Regions from separate parts of the Undibacterium sp. TC4M20W genome, predicted to be linked through region 1. Evidence: predicted binding sites of a transcription regulator. Region 1 holds the regulator's gene; the other holds the start of a gene.

Region 1 (4,078 bases):
CACCTTGCTTGTCAAGGGCTTGCAAAAGCGCTATGGCGCGCGCCAGGTCGTGCGCGATGTCTCACTGCTATTGAAAAGCGGTGAGGTGGTGGGTTTGCTGGGGCCGAATGGCGCAGGCAAGACCACCTCGTTTTACATGATCGTTGGCCTGGTACCTTCAGATGCTGGAGATATCACGATTGATGACGTGAATATTTCGCAACTACCTATCCATGAACGTGCCGTACTGGGTTTGTCTTACCTGCCACAGGAAGCTTCGGTATTTCGCAAGCTGACAGTAGAAGACAATATCCGCGCCGTACTCGAATTGCAAAAAGACAGCGAAGGCAAATATCTCGGTGCCAAGAAAATTGAGCAAAGGCTCAATGCCCTGCTGGCAGATTTGCAGATAGAAAAAATACGTGAAAGCCAGGCCCTGTCACTGTCAGGCGGTGAACGCCGCCGCGTCGAAATTGCCCGCGCACTGGCGACCAACCCACGCTTTGTCTTGCTGGATGAGCCCTTTGCCGGTGTTGATCCTATCGCCGTCATCGAAATTCAACGCATTGTGCGCTTCCTCAAGGAACGCGGCATAGGCGTGCTGATTACCGATCATAATGTACGCGAAACCCTGGGCATCTGCGATCACGCCTATATCATCAACCAGGGCGCGGTACTTGCCAGCGGCAAGCCTGACGACATCATACAAAATGAATCTGTACGTCGCGTTTATCTCGGAGAACACTTCCGGATGTGACGGGAATCATCATGAAACAAAGCCTGCAACTACGTACCTCACAACATCTGGCCTTAACGCCGCAATTGCAGCAATCAATACGATTATTGCAGTTATCCACTTTGGAATTGCATCAGGAGCTGGAGACGCTGCTGACTGATAACCCCATGCTGGAACGTGTCGATGATCCCCTCGATCACGCCGTACGCCTGCTGGCTGACGGTGCCATCAATACCAGCAGTACTTCTGCAGATGCTGGCATGGAAGCACCGGCAGCAAGAGAAGACAGTGACAGGTCAGCAGAACCGGCTGCCGCTGATGCAGAAACCGTCATCAGCAATGACAGCACCACTTCCAGCGAAGAAGACTGGGGCTTTGATGATGTACAGCATGGCAGCAAATCTGGCGATGATGAAGATGGCCGCCCGCAGCTCGGTGCAGCCCATATCACCCTGCGTGAGCACTTGCAGGAACAGATGCGTCTTAACCTGCGCGAACCGCGTGACCGTGCCCTGGTCGAGTTGATGATCGATGCGATCGACAATAACGGTTACCTGACCGAAACATTAGATGAAATACATGCCAGTTTGCCACTGGAACTGTGCGTAGAACCAGAAGAGCTGGCGTTTGCGCTGAACATGTTGCAAAGCTTTGACCCGGCTGGTGTCGGTGCGCGCAGCCCGTCTGAATGTCTGGCCTTGCAAATCAGGCGTCTGCCAAAAGTTGCTTTCGTCACACGCAGGCTGGCATTGCAAATTGTTGAAACGCAACTGGCTTTATTTGCCCAAAGAGATTTCACCAAACTCAAGAAAATCTTCGATTGCGATGATGAAGATTTGCGCGATGCACAAACTATCATCCGCCTGTGCAAACCACGACCTGGCCTGGCCTTTGCTGCCGATGAATCGGACTATGTCGTACCCGATGTGATCGTCAGAAAATCCGGCAACGGCTGGCAAGTCATGTTGAATCAGGATGTCATGCCCAGGCTGCGGGTAAGCAGCATGTATGCCAACATCATGAAGCAAAACCGTGGCGAGGCTGGCATGGGCGCGCAATTGCAGGAAGCCCGCTGGCTGATCAAGAATATGCGGCAACGTTTTGAGACTATATTGCGCGTTGCACAAGCCATAGTCGAAAGGCAACGCAATTTTTTCACCCACGGTGCTGTTGCAATGCGCCCCCTTGTTTTGCGCGAAATTGCTGATACACTAGGATTACACGAGAGCACTATCTCGCGTGTAACAACCCAAAAATACATGTTGACCCCACATGGCATGTTTGAGTTGAAGTACTTTTTCGGCAGCCATGTCGCGACGGAAACAGGGGGTGAAGCATCTTCCACCGCGATACGTGCACTCATCAAGCAGTTGATAGGAGCAGAAGACCAGAAAAGCCCACTCTCTGATAGCAAAATTGCAGACATGCTGGGTGAACAGGGCATGGTAATTGCCCGACGGACAGTTGCCAAATACCGTGAAGCCCTCAAAATCCCCCCAGTCAGTTTGCGTAAATCTTTGTAAGCAGTCCTTGTAATCACGGTTTGAATTGCTATATATGATTTAGCTCAAGGCAAATAAATGCTGAGAGCGTATCGTTATAGCAAGCAACATCACTATAGGAGCACAGTATGAATCTCACCATCAGTGGACATCACGTCGAAGTAACTCCTGCAATTCGTGAATATGTACATACCAAACTAGAACGTATCAGGCGGCATTTCGACCAGGTCATTGATATCGCCGTCATCCTGACGGTGGACAAGCTCCGGGAAAAGGAAAAACGACACAAAGCCGACATCAATTTGCATATCAGCGGTAAAGATATTCACGTTGAAAGCCTGGCGCATGATCTGTATGCAGCAATCGATGCACTGGTAGATAAACTTGATCGCCAGGTCATCAAGCATAAAGATAAAATGCAAGACCATCAGCACGACGCCATCAAGCACATACCTGATCCGGCATCGGCTTCATAAGACCCCAGTCCTTACCTGAACAGGGTTACGGACATCCAAAACAAGGACGCTAAAAGGCGTCCTTTTTGTTGGGTTAATGGTTTTGAGGTTAACAATTTACATCAATCATTAACTGAATTGCCTTGCGACAATCCGTACACATGTTAACGTCATTCCAGCGTGCTTTTAGCTGGAATCCAGTGGCTTTCGTGGTATGCCGCAACGCTTGTTACATACCGCACCTTTATGAAAACGTTTGCCCTTCGTGGACACAAGCCGGGTCTCGGCCCGGCAGCCGAAATACTTTCTTTGCGTCGCCAAAGTAAGTATTCAAAGAAAGGCGACCCAGGCGTAGCCGCCCCTTCGGGGTACCCGTTTGTGCAGTACAAAAAATGGGAAGATCCGAAACTCGCTCCGCTCAGACAGCGGCTCTTCTTAATCCATTTTCTGTACTGCACAAACGGCGGCTACACATGGGAACTGCAGAAAATCAAAAACAACTGCAACCCCAAAGTCAAACCCGACAGCAACGGCAACGATCATGCCGCCCTTACTCTATTTCCTCATAAACATATACACCCCGTGACGCCCAAGCCCGACAAAGTTAAAATGGCAGCTTCATCCCTTACCTGCATAGTCAACCACCATGAGCGAATTTGTACTTACCTCCGTCAAGAACAATATAGGCTACATCACCCTAGACAGACCCAAAGCATTGAACTCGCTGTCACTCGATATGGTAAGAGCGCTGACGACGACCTTGCTGACCTGGCAGGATGATCAGAGTGTGCGCGCGGTGTTTATTCAAAGCAGCAGCAAAAAGGCATTTTGCGCGGGTGGAGATATTCGTTTTTTCTATGACGTGGGCACGGCCACACCCAAAGGTGATTCTGCCCTGCTGGAAGATTTTTTCACTGAAGAATATGCCTTAAATCATTTAATCCATTTCTACCCGAAACCCTATATCGCGCTGATGAATGGCGTGGTCATGGGCGGTGGCATGGGTATCGCGCAGGCAGGTGAAGATTGCCGTTTGCGCATCGTCACCGAGCGTACCAAGATGGCGATGCCGGAAGTGAATATCGGCCTGTTCCCTGACGTAGGCGGTGGTTATTTCCTGTCGCGCACTGAGGGGGAAATTGGTACTTACCTGGGACTGACTGGCGAAATCATCACCGCTGCCGACGCCATCTATGCAGGTCTGGCGGATGTCTATATACCTACTGCAGAAATACCTGCACTGATGAATTTGCTCATTGAAAGCACAGCCACAGACCTGCGCCTGGCGATACGCGATTTCGCTGCAGCTTTTGCAGACCAGGCGAAACCGGATACCAGCAAACTGGCAACTCAACATGCGGCCATCAATGACATCTTCGCGGGCAATAATGTTACTGCCATCTGTG
Region 2 (4,078 bases), on a different contig from region 1:
ATCGATTCCAGCAAAAATCAGCTCGGTAAATGGCCGGCCAGCCGCGCGATCTTTTTCAAGGATGGCAAACCCATGCTGGCAGGTGAGCGCTTGCTGCAAAAAGACCTGGCGCAGTCGCTGCGCCTGATTGCCGAGCAAGGCCCGTCTGCATTTTATGAAGGTGCGGTCGCCAAAAAAATCGTCGCTGAAATGCAGCAGCATGAAGGCTTGATCTCTGCCAGCGACCTGAAGAATTACAAGGCAGTGGAACGCATACCCGTGCGTGGCAATTATCGTGGCTATGACGTGGTCTCGATGCCGCCACCCAGTTCTGGCGGTGTACACATCATACAGATGCTGAACATGCTGGAGCATTACCCACTCAAAGAACAGGGTGCCAACAGCGCCCAGACCCTGCATCAGTTGAGCGAGGTCATGAAGCTGGCCTATGCTGACCGTTCAGAATTTTTGGGTGATCCTGACTATTACAAGGTGCCGCTAAAGGGCCTGACTTCACGCGCTTATGCGGATGAACTTGTCAAGAAAATACAGCCAGACCGCGCCACGCCTTCTGCCGAAATCAAACCAGGCAAACCTCTGCCCTATGAGAGCGACCAGACCACGCATTACAGCGTGGCCGACAAATTCGGCAACATCGTCGCCACCACTTACACCCTGAACCTGAACTTTGGCAGCGGCATCGTTGCCACTGGCACAGGCATAGTCCTGAACAATGAAATGGATGATTTCTCGGTCAAGGCTGGCGTACCAAATGCCTTTGGCTTGCTGGGTGGTGATGCCAACGCCGTACAGGGCTGGAAACGGCCTTTAAGCTCGATGTCGCCGACGATCGTACTCAAGGATGGCAAACCCTTTCTTGTCACCGGCAGCCCTGGTGGCAGCCGCATTATCACAACGACACTGCAAACCATTCTGAACGTCATAGACCATGACATGAACGTGGCAGAAGCCACCATTTCGCCACGCATACACCAGCAATGGATGCCAGACCAGCTACGCTTTGAAAAAGGCATCAGCATGGACACGCTGCGCCTGCTGGAGCAAAAAGGCCAGGTACTGCGCCCTACTGGCACGCTGGGCAAGACCCAGACCATACAGATAGTCCCGCAAGGCTTTGCCGGTTATTCAGACCCGCGCAACCCGGATGGTGCTGCGCTGGGGTTTTAATCGGAGTTTTAAGTCAGGGCCATCATTTGTCAATTACGCCTGGTGTAAATAGCAATTCTTCTTGCGTTATTAAAAAACCACTGACCTAAAGTGTAACAATTTCGAAACAAGTGCAAATTTTTGTATTACATTGACGTTTTTTGTCATTGACATTTGTCGTTTTAGTATTTTTTAATATAAAAAACTAAAATGACAAGAATATCGCGCCTGATGTCATATCTTCATCAAACTGGATAAAACGCAGGCCGATATTTTTCCATAGCCAAATATTTCTGCGCTATTCCCGGTTGCAAGAGTTTATATTTCTTGCGAACTTTCTATTGGGCATTTCTCCTGTATCAACAAGGCAAACAATTGCAAGCTGGATGCAAGAACAATTGTGGCTTTAAGGGTTCAGCTTTAGCATACGGCTGGCAATTTTAAGCGCAGTCAAACGATTGGCACAAAATTTGCGTCTATGACGTAACTAAACTGCTTTTGCTGATTGGAGAAAGAAATGCAAAGATATTCAAAAACAATTCAGCGAGGCTTCACACTCATAGAATTGATGATCGTGGTGGCCATCATCGGCATCCTGGCGGCAATCGCTTTTCCACAATATTCTGATTATGTTTCTCGCACACGTGCGTCTGGTGCGATATCCGAACTCAATAGCCTGAAAAAAGAATTATCCATTTGCTACCAGAATGAAAATAGCTGGTCAAACTGCACAGTCATGGGCAGCAATTCTATTCCTACGGTCATCACATCAAAATTTTTGACCAATGCAGCCCCCTCCATTTCGAATGCAGGCGTGATTACACAATCAACGACAGGGGCAACGACAAGTACAGGAACTGCGTTGAGCATCATATTGACCCCTTCCATCAGCTCAGGGCAAAGTAATATGATATGGGCAAACACAGGGACTGTCTGTGACCCGATTCGCGGTTTGAAACCAGGCCAGGGCGGCTGCTAATATCCTGCATTTATGCTGCACTGAAGCTGCAAATAAGCTGTACATAAGCAGGCTGGCGGGAACAATGCTAAATGCATGTCCCGCAATTTCAATCAAGCCCTCATAGGCTTGATCGCAGCCTTGAGTGGTGCGCTTGATTGAACAGAGGCTTGAGTATCGTAGTAGCCTTCACCCGCACTCCCCCCCCGCTTCTTATACCTTCGTCCCCTCGCACCATGTAGTCCACATGCTACGCAGCGCGGTATCTACTTTAGCTGAGAATCCCGCCTCATCCATCAACTTGCTGTGTATCATCTGCTCGCGCAAATTCTCACGCACTTGTGCGAGCATGCTGGTGTTACTGGCAAGTTCGACGACTTTATCTATATATTCCTGTTCAGATTGCGCTATCCATTCTGGATGACCAATGCCTTTCAGAATTGAACTACCCAGCAAGCCGACGCTAGGCCGTCCGGCCAGCGTCACATAGGGCACGCCCATATACAGAGTTTCAAACAGCGTAGTACCTGAATTGTGCGGGAAACAGTCCAGACCTATATCGATCTTTCTCAGGGTATTCCAGGGCGGGGTATCGTAGCCTATTTCCAGGCGGGACTTGTCTATGCCAAGTGCAGCAAATTTTTCTTCAAGATCCCGGCGCAAATCGGCATTTTTAAAATTCCCACTATTGATTAATAATTTTGCGCCTTCTATTTTTTCCAGTATCGCTGCCCATACACGTATGGTGAGATGATTGATCCTGACTGACCTGGTCAGCGTACCCAGAGTTATGTAACCATTTTTGAGCGCAGGCAGAGTGCTGACCTCGCCCATTCCATCGGCAGGACGATATGCAAATGAGGGCGTCTCCAGGCGCCAGGGCTGCTCTGAAAATACGGCTTCAGCGCCTGGTGGAGCACAAGTATCATCGGTCAGAAAATAATCAATCGCCCTAAGGCCAGTCGTATAACCATAACCCAGCCACGAAACCTGCACCGGCGCTGGCTTGCGGGCAAATACCTGCAAGCGGTTACTCCCCGTATGACCGGCAAGATCGATCAGAATATCGATGCCATCCGCCCGGATTCTCTCTGCCAGCTCGTCATCAGACAGGCCTGCCGTGGGCACCCAGTGATCTACATAAGTCTTGTAACGCTCAGTGACTGCATCTTCATATTTTAATTCTGCATAGGCATATAACTCAAAACCAGACGAGTCATGATGTGCCAGCAAAGGCTCGAGAAAATACTGGACTGCATGCCGGCGAAAATCTGGCGAAACATAGCCAACTCTGATACGGCGCTGCGGGTTCTTGTCGTTCGCAAATGCCTGCCACTTGCGCTGGTGGGGACGCGCATACTTTTCTTCATAGACCTGATACTCGCCAAATATCTCACTGGCACTTCGCACAGGATCATAGTTCAGCAGGAACAGCAGGTTGCCATAGGTCTCGGCATGATCGGGCTCTATTTCCAGCGCTCTGCGATAACTTTGTTCAGCTTCTGCCCTCATGCCGCGGTCAGAATAGGTATTCCCTATATTGCTGAACAAATTGAGTGAATTGGCATCCAGACTGAGGGCACGTTGATAAGATGCTGTCGCCTCAAGGTAGCGCGCTGTTTCGTGATAAACAATACCCAGATTGCAATGAAAACGGGCAATTTCAGGTTGTAAGGATATCGCAGTTTTATAACACTTTTCTGCATCCTCAAGGCGAGTCTGCTTTTTATAGACATCACCAAGATTACAATGCGCATCTGCAAAGTCAGGACGTATTTTCAAGATAGCCTGAAAACATTGTGCCGCTTCTTCCAGCCTGTTTTTCTCCTGTAAAATCAAGCCGATATTATTGCGGGTTTCTACATGAAGTTCATTGATCTTCAGGGCACTATTAAAATAGCTTTCTGCCTCATCATATTTGCCGCGCTCTTTGCATATCATGCCGAGGTTACAAAATGCAGCAAAGTTGCCGGA

Evidence for each region. The regulator sigma-54, encoded in region 1, starts transcription at its own class of promoters, with help from an activator protein. The targets are predictions, from matches to a motif close to TGGCANGNAANCTGCTTT.
Region 2: the regulator sigma-54 is predicted to act here: its motif matches at 1,606-1,623, upstream of ACO0LL_RS18400 (pilin).

What each region holds. Positions count from the first base shown of each region.
Region 1 is NZ_JBMPPI010000001.1:25,251-29,328, forward strand. It holds gene lptB (LPS export ABC transporter ATP-binding protein) at 1-736, shown strand, start outside; gene ACO0LL_RS00125 (RNA polymerase factor sigma-54) at 748-2,238, shown strand; gene hpf (ribosome hibernation-promoting factor, HPF/YfiA family) at 2,346-2,693, shown strand; gene ACO0LL_RS00135 (enoyl-CoA hydratase/isomerase family protein) at 3,319-4,078, shown strand, end outside.
Region 2 is NZ_JBMPPI010000015.1:123,190-127,267, reverse strand. It holds gene ggt (gamma-glutamyltransferase) at 1-1,167, shown strand, start outside; gene ACO0LL_RS18400 (pilin) at 1,664-2,125, shown strand; gene ACO0LL_RS18395 (tetratricopeptide repeat protein) at 2,318-4,078, opposite strand, start outside.